DNA from 2 places in the Micromonospora sp. NPDC005413 genome. Region 2 is predicted to be linked to the other one. Evidence: riboswitches for the same ligand, from Rfam matches in the RefSeq annotation. Region 2 holds a riboswitch; the other holds the start of a gene.

Region 1 (4,388 bases), on a different contig from region 2:
CCGCGCTCCTTGACCAGGCTGGCGAACTCCACCATCGCGCCGTTGACCCCGGAGTTCGAGGCGAGCACGAAGACGTCGGTGGGCCGCACCGGGGCCAGCTCGTAGAGGCGGTGCGCGACGGCCGGGTCCCGTTCCAGCATCGGGCCGAGCCGCTCGGCCGGTTCGCCGCCGAGCAGCACCAGGTCGCGTAGCGCGATCCGGTTGGTCGGCACCAGACCGCCCGCCCGGCCGGCGATCTCCATCGCGAGGGCCTCCGAGTGGCCGGTGCCGAAGGCGTGCACCACGCCGTCGGCGCGCACCGCGTCGGCGATCAGGTCGGCAGCCCGTCCCACCGCCTCCCGCTGACTGGCGGCCACCCGGCCGATCGTCTCGGTCACCACGGTCAGGTAGTCCTCGGCACTCACCGTCATGCGTCCTCCGTTGTCCGGTTACGGGCCAGCCAGCGCACCGCGAAGTCGACCGCAGCCCGCTGGCGCATCAATTTGCCGGTCCCAGCGCCAACCGCTGCGCGGCGAGGGAGCGCCGGATGCCCAACCCGCTGGCGTCCGTCGTCACGGTGGCCCTCCCTCGCTGACCTGCACGGCTCAGGCCGTTCCGCCGGCTCGCGCCAGGATCGCCTCGGCGAGCGGGCCGGGCGCCGCGTCCGGGATCCAGTGACTCACCCCGGTCAGCTGCACGAAGCGGTAGTCGCCGGTGACGTTCGCCGCGCACGCCTCGGCGGCGGTCCGGCCGATGGCGACGTCCCGGTCACTCCAGACGTACGTGGTGGGCACCGCGACCGGGCCGACGGCGGCCAGGTCGGCGCGGGACATCGCCCGGTACCAGTTCAGGGCGACAGTGAGCGCCCCCGGCTCGCGCATCGGGTTGGCGTAGCGGTCCACCCGGGACGCGTCGCCCACCCCACCGAGCAGCTTGCGCAGCGCGGTCGCGTTCCAGGCCAGCAGCACCTTCTCCGCCTTGCCCGGCTTGCGGAACAGCGCAATGTACGACGAGCGGGCCTTCTGCTGGCCGTCGGTGGCCAGGGCGTGCGCCATGGCGGCCGGATGCGGCACGGACACCCCGGTCAGCGTGCGGACCCGATCCGGGTGCTGGGCGGCGACTGCCCAGGCCACGATCGCGCCCCAGTCGTGGCCGACCAGGTGCACGGCGTCCAGCCCGAGGGCGTCGAGCACGGCCACCACATCGGCGACCAGCTCGGGGATCCGGTAGTCGGCCACCGCCGTCGGCCGGGCGCCCGGCGAGTATCCGCGCTGGTCCAGCGCGTACGTGCGCAGCCCGCCCGCGTGTAGCGCCGGCACCACGTCGTCCCATTCACCGCTGTGCTGAGGGAAACCGTGCAGCAGCAGGACGGGTACGCCGTCCGCAGGACCGCCGGTTGTTACCTCGAACGTGAAACCTCGCGCGTCGACCCGCATGATCGGAAGCGTACCCAGCCGACGACGAGCCGGTTGCTCCCCGCAGGTCAGGCGGATGCCCTCCTGGGCCAGCAGCCCGGTCGGTGTTAGCGTCAGCGAGACAACTTCATATCCGACAGGGGAGCGCACAGCGCTGAGAGTGCGGGCACGCCCGCAGACCCTCGAACCTGATCTGGGTAATGCCAGCGCAGGGAGTTCGGTCGACCTCCAGCCGCGCCGCAGTCCGGTGCCACCGGACGCGGCGTGCGTCTTCTCCTGGTTCGCACTCAGAACTGGGAGTAACACATGAAATCCACCACCGACACCAACCGTTGGCGCACCATCGACATCGTGGTCGCCTCGGTGATCGCGGTCGCCTTCGGCGTCATCTTCTGGGCCTGGGGCCTGATCTGGAGTGCCACCGAGGGTGCGTTCGCCTTCTTCCCGCCGGCGCAGACGCTGCTCTACGGCGTCTGGCTGATGCCGGCCGTGATCGGCGGTCTGGTCATCCGCAAGCCCGGCGCCGCGCTCTACTGCGAGACGGTGGCCGCGGTCCTCTCCGCGCTGCTGGGCAGCCAGTGGGCCGGCACGGTGATCCCGCAGGGCATCGTGCAGGGCATCGGCGCCGAGCTGGCGTTCGCCGCCTTCCGGTACCGGTCGTTCCGCCTGCCGACCGCAGTGCTGGCCGGCGCGTTGACCGGTCTCAGCGCCGCGTTGTTCGACTTCTTCATCTGGAACGTCGACTACGCGCTGACCGACTACCGCATCCCGTACGCGCTGCTCACCATCGTCAGCGCCACCGTGATCGCCGGTGCCGGCGGCTGGTTGCTGACCCAGGCCCTGGCCAAAACCGGCGTCCTGGACCGCTTCCCGGTAGCCCGGGACCGCGCCCTGATCTGACCCACCTGGCCGCGTTGATCAAGAGGTTTGCGTCAACGAGAAGCGATTTTCTGACGCAAACCTCTTGATCACCGGACGGTGGGTGGCCGGCGGGGACCTGGTGGGGCGGGAGGGGGGTGGGGGTTGGTGGGCGGGGTACTGCTGCGGGGATTTGGGTGGCGGCACGCTGGGCGGCGCGCCTGGGCGGTGCGCGGGGTTGATCTGCGGGTCGAGGCTGGGGAGCGGGTTCTGCTGCTCGGGCCTTCGGGGGCCGGCAAGAGCACCCTGCTCAGCGCGCTGGCCGGGCTGCTTCCCGAGGACTCCGGCGAGCAGGAGGGCACCGTCGAGATCGACGGGCTCGACCCGCGCAAGGGGCGCGAACGGGTCGGCATCGTCTTCCAGGACCCGGAAACCCAACTGGTGATGGCCCGCTGCGGCGACGACGTCGCGTTCGGGCTGGAGAACCGGGGCGTTCCGGCCGACGAGATCTGGCCACGGGTGGACGAGGCACTGCACCGGGTCGGCTTCCCGTACTCCCGGGACCGCAACACCGCCGCGCTCTCCGGCGGCGAGCAGCAACGCCTCGCCCTGGCCGGCGCGCTGGCCCTGCGCCCTGGCCTGTTGCTGCTCGACGAGCCGACCGCCAATCTCGACCCCGCCGGTGCCGACCTCGTCCGGCAGGCGGTGGCCAGCGCGCTGGACGCCGACACCACGCTGATCCTCGTCGAGCACCGGGTCGCCGAGGCACTACCGCTGGTCGACCGGGTGGTCGTCCTGGACCCCGGCGGCGGGGTCCGAGCGGACGGTACGCCAGCGGCGGTCTTCGCCGCACACGGTGCCACCCTGGCCGCCGAGGGCGTGTGGGTGCCCGGTCACCCGGTCGCGCCCCGGCCAGCCACCTCCGCTCCCGGAGAACTCCTGCTCACCGCCGACCGGCTCGGCCTGCCGCCCCGGCTGGGCTCCACCGACCTGGGGGTACGCGCCGGCGAGGCACTCGCCGTACGCGGACCCAACGGCGCGGGCAAGTCCACCCTGGCGTTGCTGCTCGGCGGCCTCCTCCGCCCGGGCACCGGACGCGTCACCGCGTCCGCCGAGCTGGCCGGGCCGGATCACCGCACTCCCCCGCACCGCTGGCGAGCGCCCGCGCTGGCCCGGCGGATCGGGTCGGTCTTCCAGGATCCGGAGCACCAGTTCGTCACCAGCACCGTCTTCGACGAGCTGGCGCTCGGCCCGCGCCGGACCGGTCAGCCCGAGGCGGCCGTCAAGGAGACCGTGGCCGGGCTGCTGGAGCGGCTGCGACTGACCCGCCTCGCCGCTGCCAACCCGTACACCCTCTCCGGTGGTGAGGCGCGGCGGCTGAGCGTCGCGACCGCCCTGGCCACGGCGCCCCGCCTGCTGATCTGCGACGAACCCACCTTCGGCCAGGACCGGCGGACCTGGCGGGAGTTGGTCGACCTCTTCGCCGACCTGCGCGACGCCGGGCACGGCGTGGTCGCGGTCACCCACGACGCGGATTTCGTCGCGGCGCTCGCCGACCGCACCGTCACCCTGCAACGAACCGTGACCGACCCGGACGGCACCCGATGATCAGCATTGAGCCGATCGCCGCGCCCGACGCGCCGTTGGCCCGTCGTAACCCCGTGGCGAAGGTCGCCGCCGCGCTGGTCTTCTCGTTCACCCTGCTGGCCACCCTCGACCCGGTGGCCCCGGCGATCGCCATCGCACTCGAACTCGCCGTGCTGCCGCTGTTCGGCATCCGCTACCGGGTGCTGGCCCGGCGGGCCTGGCCGCTGCTGCTCAGCGCCGCCGGCATCCTGGTCACCCTGGTGCTCTTCGCCGCCGACCGGTCCGGCCGGGTCCTGCTGGACGTGGGGCCGGTGCTGGTGAGCACCGGCGTGCTGCTCACCGCGCTCGGCCTGGTGCTGCGGGTGTTCGCGGTGGCCCTGCCCGGTGTGATCGTCTTCGCGACCACCGACCCCACCGACCTGGCCGACGCGTTGATCCAGAACGTGAAGGCGCCGGCCCGGTTCGCCATCGGGGCACTGGCCGCGTTCCGTCTGGTGCCGCTGCTCGGTCAGGAATGGCAGATGATCAGCATGGCCCGGCGGGCGCGGG
Region 2 (4,388 bases):
CAGCGGGTGGGCGTGCTCGTCGTGACCGAGCAGCACCTGCAACTGCACCCGGTCGCAGTCGATCTGCCCGTCCTCCGGGTCGGTCGCCTTGATCGTGTAGCGGACCTGGTCACCCCAGTTGAAGAAGCCACCGTCCGGCGGGAACTCGATGGTCACCGTCGGTGCGGTGTTGCCCACGGTGACCGGCACGTTGGCCACCGCGGTACGGCCCTTCGGGTTGGTGACGGTGAGCTGGGCGGTGAAGCTGCCCGCCGTCGCGTACGTGTGCGTCGGGTTGGCCTCGGTCGAGGTCTGCCCGTCGCCGAAGGTCCAGGCGTAGGTGAGCGCGCCACCGTCCGGGTCCCGGGAGCCGGCGCTGGAGAAGGTGACCGTCAACGGTGCCGGCCCCGAGGTCGGGGTGGCGGCCGCTGCCGCGATCGGCGCGCGGTCACCGGCCGTGTAGTCGATCCGGTAGACGCCGGAGTTGTCGTTGTTGCCACCGAAGCCGCTGCCCCACTCGATCAGGTACAGCGCGCCGTCCGGGCCGAACTCGAAGTCCATCGGCCGGACCATGCTCATCCCGGTGAGCAACTGGTTGATGTCCACCAACGACTTACCGTCGGCGGTCAGCTGCATCGTGTACATCTTCGACTGGTTCCACTCGCCGAGCAGCGCCTTGCCGTCGTAGTAGGCCGGCCACTTCCGGTTGGAGTTGAGGTCGGCGTCGTACCGGTAGACCGGGCCGCCCATCGGGGCGCCGCCGCCGCCGATCTCCGGGTACCGCGCGTCACCGGCGTACCCGTAGTCGACGGTCGCCGGAACGACCGGCGGGAGGTTGGTCAGGCCGGTGTTGTTGGGCGAGTTGTTCACCGGCGCAGCGCAGTCGAACTTCGCGCCGCTCGGACCGGACGGGAACGTGTAGTCGTTGTACGCCTCGTTCGTCCCCGTGCAGTACGGCCAGCCGTAGTTGCCGGGGGTGACGACGTTCCACTCGACCAGGCCCCGGGGGCCCCGGGTCGGGTTGTCCGCGTTGGCGTCCGGGCCGTAGTCCGCGACGTACAGCGTGTTGGTCTTCGGGTCCGTGCCGATCCGGAACGGGTTGCGGAAGCCCATCGCGTAGATCTCGGAACGGGTCTTCTCGGTGCCCGGCGCGAAGAGGTTGCCCGACGGGACGGTGTACGTGCCGTCGTCCTCCGGGTGGATCCGGATCACCTTGCCGCGCAGGTCGTTGGTGTTGCCGGAGGTGCGCTGCGAGTCGTAGTCCTGGCGGCCCGGCCGCTCGTCGATCGGCGTGTACGCGCTCGACTCGAACGGGTTGGTGTTGTCACCGGTGGCCAGGTAGAGGTTGCCCTCACCGTCGAAGGTCATGCTGCCGCCTGCGTGGCAGCAGGTGTTGCGCTGGGTGTCGACCCGCAGCACCTGCTTCTCACTGGCCGGGTCGATGGTGTCGCCGGTCACCGTGAATCGGGACAGCAGGTTGCGGGCGACCCCGTCGTTCGGGGCGTAGTAGAGATACACCCACTTGTTGGTGGCGAAGTCAGGGTCGAGCCGGATGCCGATGAGGCCGTCCTCGTTGCCGGTGAAGACGTCCAGGTCGACGGCGGTGACGGTGCTGCTGGTGTCCGGCTTGACGATCTGCACGCGACCGTCGCGCTCGATGTAGAAGACCCGCCCGTCGGGGGCGATGTCCAGCTCCATCGGGTTGCTGGTGTTGCTGTCCAGCGTGACCTTCTCGAAGTTCGCGGTCTTCGAGGCGCCGCAGTCACCGGCCTCGACACCGGCCGCGGTCCGGATGCCGCCGAGCAGGTGGGAGAGGAACTCGGGCTCGGCGTACGACTCCCGGGTGTGCCCGCCTCCGGTGTACCAGGATCGGCCACCGTCGAAGTCCTGGCACCAGGCGATCGGGTGGTCGGCACCCATCGCGCCGGCGCCCGCGGTGTAGCTCTTCTCGTCCAGGCTGGCGAGCACGTGCACGTCCGGCCGGGGGTTGGTCTGGTAGTTGTACCACTCGTCGAACCGGGACCAGCGGTCCGGCAGTTCGGCCGTGGACGGGTGGGCGTGGTCCTCCACCTTGACCGTGGCCTGCTGGTTCGCCGGGTGGTTGGCGAAGTACGCGCCGACCAGATCGCCGTACCAGCCCCAGCTGTACTCGGTGTCCGACGCGGCGTGGATGCCGACGTAACCGCCACCGGCACGGACGTAGCGCTCGAACGCCGCCTGCTGCTCGGCGTCGAGGACGTCACCGGTGGTGGAGAGCCAGATCACCGCCTTGTACTTCGCCAGGTTGGCGTCGCTGAATGCGGCACCGTCCTCAGAGTTGTCCACGGTGAATCCGTTGGCGACGCCGAGCTGTTGGATGGCGGCGACCCCGGTGGGGATGGAGTCGTGCCGGAAGCCGGCGGTCTTGGAGAAGACGAGGACGGAGAAGGGATCGTCGGCGGCCTTTGCCGGCTTCGGCACCACCTGGGTGACCGGGGCTGCGGCGGGCGCCTCTCGCGGGGGGACCTGCGCGGCGGCCGGAGCCGCCTGCGCGGGCATGCCGAACAGGGTCGTCGAGGCGACAGCCAGGGAGATCAGAGTCGCGGTGATGGGTACGCGGGCACGACGAGAACGGGGCACGCCGCCTCCTATGTCGCAGTGGACAGGGATCGCGGGGCCGGCTCGCCGAAGACCGTCCCGGATGGAGCCGGTGGTGACACCGTGCCAGGGTGTCCACACCAGCATTTTGTCGAATCGCTAAACAAATTAATTCGGCTTGCCCAATGTCCGGCAAGATGCCGGCGGGTAACGGTTCTGCAACGGCAGGCGACATTCCGAACAGGACCACATGAAGTGCCCCATGTATCTCGCTCTTTTCGGCGCGGTCCGGCCCACCGGCCGCCGCCGCCCCCGCCTTGGCAGACCGGAGGATCTGTCGTACGGTGACACGCAAGTAACCCACGGGAGTCCGGTGTACCGGGCTGAGAGGGGGGCTGACAGCCCCCGACCGTCGAACCTGATCCGGGTAATGCCGGCGCAGGGAGGAGCGTTGCCGTGCCGTCCCTAGGACGACTGCATCTGATCACCGACACCCGACCCGGGCGGGACCCACTCACCGTGGTCCGGGCCGCCCTCACGGCGGCCCGCGCCGACCTGGTGGTGCAGGTCCGGGTCGAGGATTCCGCCACCGACCGCGAGGCGTACGACCTGGCCCAGCTGGTGCTGGCGCTCTGCACGCCGTACGGGGCGACCTGCCTGGTCAACGACCGGTTGCACGTGGCGCTGGCGGTGGGCGCCGCCGGCGGGCACGTCGGAGCGGACGACCTGCCGGTCGCCGCCGCCCGCCGGGTGCTCGGCCCCACCGGCGTGCTGGGAGCCACCGCCCGCGGGCCGGGAACGGCGACCGAGGCCGTCACGGCGGGAGCCAGCTACCTGGGCGTCGGGCCGTGCCACACCACCAGCACCAAGTTCGGCCTGCCGGACCCGATCGGCCCTGCGGGGGTACGCGCGGTCACCGACGCCGTTGACGTGCCGGTCATCGCGATCGGCGGAGTGACCGCCGCCCGGGTGCCGGCTCTGCGAGCCGCCGGGGCGTACGGGGTGGCGGTCGTCGGTGCCCTCTCGGCTGCCGCCGACCCGGCGCGGGCGACCGCCGAGCTGATCGAGGCCCTGACGTGCTGACCGGCCGGTTCCCGTCACCGCGATCGAGCGACCGGGCCCGGCCGGACGTGGCGGTGGTGGGAGCGGGGCCGATCGGGCTGGCCATCGCCTGGCGCTGCGCCGCCCGTGGGCTGCGGGTGGCGGTGCACGATCCGGCGTCCGGCTCGGGGGCGTCGGCGGTCGCCGCCGGCATGCTCTCCCCGGTCGCCGAGGCGTACTTCGGTGAGCGGCAGCTGACCGGGCTGCTGCTGGCGTCCGCCGCCCGCTGGCCGGAGTTCGCCGCCGAGCTGAGCGAGGCGACCGGCGCCGAGATCGGCTACCGGACCGAGGGCACCCTGATGGTCGGGCTGACCGGCGACGACCTGGCCGAGGCGCGCCGGCTCTGGGCGTACCAGCAGGGGTTGGGCCTGCCCGTGACCCCTCTGCGCCCCAGCGAGCTGCGCGACCGCGAGCCGGCGCTCGCCCCACGGGTGCGCGGCGGCGCGCTCGCGCCCACCGACCACCTGGTCGACCCCCGATTGCTGGTGCCGGCGCTGCGGACGGCCGCGCAGCGGGCCGGCGCGGTGCTCGTACCGCAAGCGGTTCACCAATTGTCCGAGGTGGACGCACGGATCACCGTGGTCGCCGCCGGCTGCGGGGCCGCCGCACTCACCAGCCTGCCCGTGCGGCCGGTGAAGGGCCAGATCCTCCGGCTACGCGCGCCCGATGGCGGCGCGCCGGGCTTCCGACACGTGATCCGGGGGTACGCCGACGGCGAACCCGTCTACCTG

What was found. Region 2 has a riboswitch for thiamine pyrophosphate ahead of thiE (thiamine phosphate synthase). Riboswitches for the same ligand answer to the same signal wherever they lie in the genome.
Region 1: another riboswitch for thiamine pyrophosphate. It lies ahead of ABZS37_RS30900 (ECF transporter S component); the one in region 2 lies ahead of thiE (thiamine phosphate synthase).

Annotation. Positions count from the first base shown of each region.
Region 1 covers NZ_JBEXEV010000049.1:24,892-29,279, forward strand. The annotation lists gene ABZS37_RS30890 (SIS domain-containing protein) at 1-410, opposite strand, end outside; gene ABZS37_RS30895 (alpha/beta fold hydrolase) at 585-1,415, opposite strand; TPP riboswitch at 1,523-1,627, shown strand; gene ABZS37_RS30900 (ECF transporter S component) at 1,701-2,294, shown strand; gene ABZS37_RS30905 (ABC transporter ATP-binding protein) at 2,421-3,860, shown strand; gene ABZS37_RS30910 (energy-coupling factor transporter transmembrane component T) at 3,857-4,388, shown strand, end outside.
Region 2 covers NZ_JBEXEV010000002.1:599,397-603,784, reverse strand. The annotation lists gene ABZS37_RS05560 (ThuA domain-containing protein) at 1-2,598, opposite strand, end outside; TPP riboswitch at 2,909-3,018, shown strand; gene thiE (thiamine phosphate synthase) at 3,013-3,639, shown strand; gene thiO (glycine oxidase ThiO) at 3,636-4,388, shown strand, end outside.